DNA from 2 places in the Psychrobacillus sp. FSL K6-1415 genome. Region 1 is predicted to be linked to the other one. Evidence: predicted binding sites of a transcription regulator. Region 1 holds the regulator's gene; the other holds the start of a gene.

Evidence for each region. The regulator NrdR, encoded in region 1, represses ribonucleotide reductase genes. The targets are predictions, from matches to a motif close to AACACNATATATNGTGTT.
Region 2: a site for NrdR is predicted at 2,129-2,146, ahead of MKY60_RS11660 (vitamin B12-dependent ribonucleotide reductase). Genes of this name have one in related genera too.

What each region holds. Positions count from the first base shown of each region.
Region 1 covers NZ_JBBOOQ010000001.1:2,735,599-2,739,029, reverse strand. Annotated here, with positions in the region: gene MKY60_RS12980 (glyceraldehyde-3-phosphate dehydrogenase) at 1-655, shown strand, start outside; gene speD (adenosylmethionine decarboxylase) at 855-1,238, shown strand; gene nrdR (transcriptional regulator NrdR) at 1,357-1,821, shown strand; gene MKY60_RS12965 (replication initiation and membrane attachment family protein) at 1,894-3,249, shown strand; gene dnaI (primosomal protein DnaI) at 3,259-3,431, shown strand, end outside.
Region 2 covers NZ_JBBOOQ010000001.1:2,475,463-2,478,893, forward strand. Annotated here, with positions in the region: gene MKY60_RS11660 (vitamin B12-dependent ribonucleotide reductase) at 1-2,097, opposite strand, end outside; gene MKY60_RS11665 (lipoate--protein ligase family protein) at 2,257-3,093, opposite strand; gene MKY60_RS11670 (rhodanese-like domain-containing protein) at 3,196-3,431, shown strand, end outside.

The DNA of each region.
Region 1 (3,431 bases):
GATAATAACTGCTCCTGCAAAAAATGAAGATGCAACTATAGTTATGGGAGTAAACGATGATAAGTTAGATTTATCGATTCACCATATAATTTCGAATGCAAGCTGTACAACAAACTGCTTAGCACCTGTAGTGAAGGTATTGAATGACACATTTGGTATTGAAAATGGGTTAATGACAACCGTTCATGCATATACAAACGATCAAAATAATCTAGATAATCCACATAAGGATTTACGTCGTGCACGTGCCTGTGGTCAATCAATCATTCCTACCTCAACAGGAGCTGCAAAAGCACTTACACTTGTATTGCCAGAGCTTCAAGGGAAGATTCATGGTATGGCATTACGTGTACCAACTCCAAATGTCTCTTTAGTAGACTTAGTGGTGGATTTGCAAAAAGATGTTACTTCAGAAGAAGTTAATGAGGCTTTCCTTAAAGCATCTGAAGGTACAATGCAAGGTATATTGGGTATTACGATGGAACCTCTAGTATCCATCGACTTTAACACTACAACTCTGTCTACAACGGTGGATGGTTTAACTACTATGGTGATTGGTGACCGTAAAGTAAAAGTTCTTGCTTGGTATGATAATGAGTGGGGTTACTCTGCTAGAGTAGTTGACCTTACTAAAAAAGTAGCTTTATCTCTATAATTATCCAAACCTCTTTCTAGCGATTAGAAAGAGGTTAATTATTTCTTGCATATTTCAATAAAACAACATATAATGAGAATCGTGTTACTTTACTTGTACACCGACTACTTAAAGGGTTAGGACCTCTTTGGACTAACTTTCCCCCGTGGTAGTCAACTTTGAGGTTAAAAATAAAACTTATCAAAGGGGGAAACGGACATTGGAAACAATGGGACGTCACATTATTGCAGAACTATGGGAGTGCGATTTCGACAAACTTAACGATATGCAATTTATCGAGCAAACATTTGTTGATGCTGCACTAAAATCTGGTGCAGAGGTCAGAGAAGTTGCATTTCACAAATTTGCGCCACAAGGTGTAAGTGGAGTCGTTATTATTTCCGAATCGCATTTAACGATTCACAGCTTTCCAGAGCACGGTTATGCAAGCATTGATGTGTATACATGTGGTGATTTAGATCCATCAATCGCAGCTAACTATATAGCAGATGCTCTTAATGCTGGAACACGCGAAACGTTAGAAATGCCACGTGGTATGGGACCAGTTAAAAAGCCTGCATCACGATTGACAGTTCAAGCGTAATAGATTTATACCTGACTGAGTGAGCAGAGGAAGAGATTCCTCTGCTTTTTCGATTTTACCCGAAAATATTGTTATAATAGATACATAAAACTACTGTGAAGAATTAGGAGAGATCTATATGAGATGCCCAACTTGTCAATACAATGGCACAAAAGTTGTCGATTCTCGTCCTGTGGATGACAATAAGGCAATCAGGAGAAGAAGAGAATGCGAAGATTGTGGATTTCGTTTTACTACGTTTGAAAAAGTAGAAGAGACACCATTAATCGTTGTAAAAAAAGATGGTTCCAGAGAAGAGTTTAGTCGTGAAAAAGTGTTACGAGGGCTAATTCGTGCATGTGAAAAAAGACCAGTTGCATTAGAACAACTAGAAAATATTGTTTTCTCTATTGAAAAAGAATTACGAAGAATGGGTAATGCAGAAGTGAAATCGGAAGACGTCGGTGAAATTGTAATGGACAAACTTGCAGAAGTAGATGAGGTAGCTTATGTCCGCTTTGCTTCTGTTTACCGCCAATTTAAAGATATAAATGTATTTATCGATGAGTTAAAGGAAATTTTAAAGAAAAATCCTTCATTATAAATTGAAGTATCATTTTGTGAAACAGCGCTCTATATTTTAATATATTCTAAAGGGGAGTAGATACAATTGTCGATGTTATATAAAGAGCTACAGCCAGCAGATTTGTATATGATTCGCTTACCATATTCTTTATCAGATTATGATCGGCAATTGCTAACTTTGTTTTATCAGCCGTTAGTTGGAGCAGAAAGTATTAGCTTGTATTTAACACTTTGGGCAGAAGGAGAACAAAAAAGCAGTGAGAGATGGTCGCATTACCAACTGATGAATGTTCTCGGGATGCCTATAGGTAAAGTTTTTCAAGCTCGTCTTGCTCTTGAGGCAATTGGTCTTCTACGTACATGGAAAAAAACGATGGATGAAGGGAATATATTCCATTATGATCTTTCGGCACCATTAGATGCAGAGTCATTTTTAAAAGATCCATTACTATCCATGTTTTTGCTAAATAAAGTTGGTGAAAATGCTTTTAAACAATTACGTAATCGTTTTATTCAAAACTCCAATTGGAATGATGGTTTTAATGACGTCTCTAGAACATTTATGGATGTATTTAAACCATCCTCCAAAATGGATAATTCTCTATCTTACGATGACACTTTCGTATCGAAGGAAAGGAAATCAGCTGTTCCATTTTATTATGATCAATTTGATTTTTCATTACTTCAAGAGGGACTTTCTGAGCAATTAGTACCTAAATCAGCGATGACAATAGAAGCGAGAGAAGTAATTGCAAAACTCGCCTTTTTATATAAATTAAGTCCAGTGGAAATGCAAAAAGTAGTTATTCTTGCGTTAGATGATGAATTACATCTTTCAGAAGCTAGATTAAAAAAAGCATGTTCGGATTATTACAAACTTACTGTTTCCAAAGTTGCGCCTGTAATAGAGAAGATTGAAAAACAAGTTGTATCTTTGGAATCCGCTCAACCCTTAACGAAGGAAGGTGAGTTAATCCATTATTTAGAAACAACGCCACCGGTGTCAGTATTAAAGGATATCGCAAACGGAAAAGAGCCAATTCTCGCGGATGTTCAGTTAGCTAATCATTTTGTAACTCACTTCAAAATGCCGATCGGAGTTGTTAATGTTTTGTTACAATATGTATTATTGCGTACAGACATGAAACTCACGAAAAATTATGCGGAGAAAATTGCTTCTCATTGGATGCGGAAAGATGTCAAAACAGCCAAAGAAGCGATGGAGCTTGCTAGGAACGAACACGAACAGTATGTAAAATGGAAAAATGAAGGCTCTCCACAAAAAACATATACAAAAAAGCCGACGCGCGAGGAAAAAGTGCCTGATTGGTTTTATAAGAAAGATGGAGAAACAAAGAAATCATCAGGTAAAACTACGAATGGTATTCAAAATATCGATGAAGAACGTCAAAAATTATTAGCAGAGTTAGGCATGTTGAAAAGGTAGGTGACAAGTATGGAACGTATTAATGAAACCCTCAAGAGAGTTGTATCACCTGAATTTACTACTCGACTAAACGATATGAAAAAGGAAGTCTTAGAAGACGCTAGAGTGCAGAAGTTTCTGGAGGAAAACGCCTCAGATATCAATAAGGAGATAGTCGATCGTAGTTTGAGTAAGCTATATGA
Region 2 (3,431 bases), 260 kb from region 1:
TGTTTCATTGCTCTCTAAATATTCTTGTACAATATCTGCTTTTACCTCGATGAATTTACCTAGACGTCCACTTCTGTAATAAGTGAATGAATAATAAGGCTCAAGTCCAGTAGAAACGCCTACCATTGTTCCAGTAGAACCAGTAGGTGCAACTGTTAATAAATGAGAATTTCGAATACCATTTTCTAAAATAGAGTTTCGAATGTCTTCTGGCATTGAACTCATAAATCCAGTTTCCGTAAATGCTTTACGTAAACGATTCGTTTCCTCTTCTGTTTCACCAGTTAGGAATGGGAAGCTTCCACGCTCTACAGCAAGTTCTGCTGATGTTTCATAAGCAGCAATCGCAATTGTTTTAAAGATTTCGTCCACTAAAACATTACCTTCATCAGAACCATATTCTTTTTCACAATAAATTAACAAATCGGCAAGACCCATCACACCTAAACCTACACGTCTTTCACCAAGTGCTTGTACTTTGTTTTCTTCTAAGAAATATGGAGTAGCATCAATTACGTTATCTTGCATGCGTACGCCCACACGGACTGTTTCTTTTAATGCTTCATAATCGACTGTTTTTGTGTCTTTATTTGCAAATTGTGCTAAATTCACAGCAGCCAAGTTACATACAGAATATGGAGCAAGCGGTTGTTCGCCACAAGGATTAGTTGCGACGACTTTTTGTCCGTATGCTGTTGCATTCGTTTTTTCATTAGCATTGTCAATGAAGAAAACACCTGGTTCAGCTGAATAAGTTGCACAAATGTTAATCAAATTCCATAGCTCTTTCGCTTTTACAGTGCGATAAGTACGAACTTCGTAGCCCATTCTTTCCCATTCACGAACATCACCAATTTTATGCCAATTTTCATTGTAGAATTTCATCTCTTCTGGAGAATAAGCTTCGGTTGCTGGGAAACGCAATTCAAAGTCGCCGTCTTCCTCTACAGCCTTCATAAAGTCATCCGTAAGCGTAACGGAGATGTTTGCACCAGTCAAAAACTCGGAATTATGAACAGAATAAGTTCCGCCATCACGTAATTTTGTTTCCGCATCACGAATTATCTCACTATTAAATCCACCTAAACCTGGAATTGCTTTATAATTTATAATTCCTTGATACATAGCTTCTTCCTGAATTGTTAGGGGTTTGAATTTAAGCTTGTCCTTCGCTAGTTGTTTAATCGTTTCATCATTCGTATTTTCAATCAAGAAACGCAGAATACGAGGATTTTGCATTTTCGAAATTATAAATTCTGCAATATCAGGATGCCAATCTGCTAGCATTATCATTTGTGCGCCTCTCCGTGATCCACCTTGTTCAACAAGATGAGTCAGTTTAGCAATATCATCTAACCATGAAACAGAACCAGATGATTTTCCGTTCACTCCGCGAGCTAAAGTATTTCTAGGTCTTAGAGTAGAACCATTTGTACCAACTCCACCACCACGGCTCATAATTTCCATTACTTGCTTACGGTGATCACTGATTCCTTCACGAGAATCTGCAACGAATGGCATTACATAACAGTTGAAATAAGTTACATCTGTTCCTGTTCCTGCACCGTACAGTACTCGTCCGGCTGGGATAAATTTCAAAGAAACTAGTTGTTGATAGAATTTCTCAAACCATTCTCCACGTTTTTCTTCTGTTTCTTCTACAGATGCGAGTCCTGTTGCATTTCTTTTGGCAATTTGCTCGTAATAAACTTCAAGAGGTTTTTCAATGACACTTAAAGGACGAGTAATAATTCCAGACTCGATTTTAGCAGCATCGTCAATTGCACTTCGGTAATCTTCCTCTATTTGCACCTCAGCTGTTTTTGCTTGTTCGTTAATAGAGACGATATAGCCCAGTCCACGTGCTGGGAATTTAGGATCTTCTTTCACGGTTAGAACGACAAAATCGCCCTCTTTTAACGTTTTCTTTTCTGTATCCTTAAAAGAATAGCGATCAATCATGACAAGTCTCGACACACCTTTATGTGTAAGTGTCATATCTTGCGTAATAGGATGAACTTGTGGAAATAATTGAATATCTTTGTTTAGTGCTTCGACATTTAAAGTAAGTTTGGTTTCATTTTTGGCTGTCACCATTTACTCTTCCTCCTTTCTACAAATTGCGATTGACACAATATGTAGTGGTTTTAATAATAATACGACACAATATGTAGAAGGTAAAGCAAATTGATTAGGGATTTTAAATATAAGAACTAATTTCCTATATTTCATTTTTGCTATAAGACATTGTTACTTTTATTTTTTAAAATTCCATTCATCATTGTCATACCTTGTCGCTTCTAGTTCTTTTACGTAAGTTTGTTGTTCTTCTGTTAATGTATATTCAACCAATTCAATCTCCAAAGCATCAGCAAATCCTTTTTTAAAGGCAACTTTACATTCTTCAATCGTTATCGGTTTTGATATTATTTTGTTAATAGAGACAGCTTTTTGAGATAGGCCTTTCCTCACTCTATTTCTTACCTCGTCAGAAGTAAATTTAAACGTTTCAATTAACTTATCTTCATCGAGGTCAAGTAAAATCGCACCATGTTGTAGAATAACACCTTTTTGCCTTGTTTGAGCACTTCCAGCCACTTTTTTTCCTTCTACCACAAGTTCATACCAACTCGGTGCATCAAAACATACTGCGGATTTTGGTTTTTTTAAATTTTCTTTTTGTTCCTCTGTATTTGGAATAGAAAAATAAGCGTTTAAACCAAGGTTTTGAAATCCTAATAGTAAACCTTCACTAATAACACGATAAGCTTCTGTTACAGTAGCAGGCATACTTGGGTAACTCTCTGTAACGATCACACTGTATGTAAGTTCGTGTTCGTGAAGCACCCCTCTTCCTCCAGTAGGTCTACGAACAAAACCTAGTCCTAATCTTTTCACTGCATCCATATCAATCTCTTTTTCTACGGTTTGAAAATAACCAATTGATAATGTAGCTGGATTCCATTCGTAAAATCTAATAACTGGCGGAATAAGCCCTTCACTATGCCAATCAAGTAATGCTTCATCCATCGCCATGTTATAAGATGGACTACAGGGTCCAGAATTTATGAAGTACCATTTTGCCTTTTCCACCTTAATCTCTCCCTTCACAACGAGTATCATTTTATCAAATAGATTGAATTGTATCTAGCACTTCTTTTATAATGAATAGGAAACATAGAAAGGGGAAAGACCGTGTTAGAATTATTGTATTTTGTCATTGCTATACTCGTTGTACTTTTAGTCTATGCTGGAATCTCGGCATACCGTTTAAAAAAAATTGTTACTAACCTCACGCAAGAGCAATTCATTGAAGGCTATCGTAAAGCCCAACTGATTGATGTTCGTGAACCGAAAGAATTTGATGGTGGACATATTTTGGGAGCAAGAAATATCCCTTCATCTCAATTCCGTCAACGATACAAAGAAAT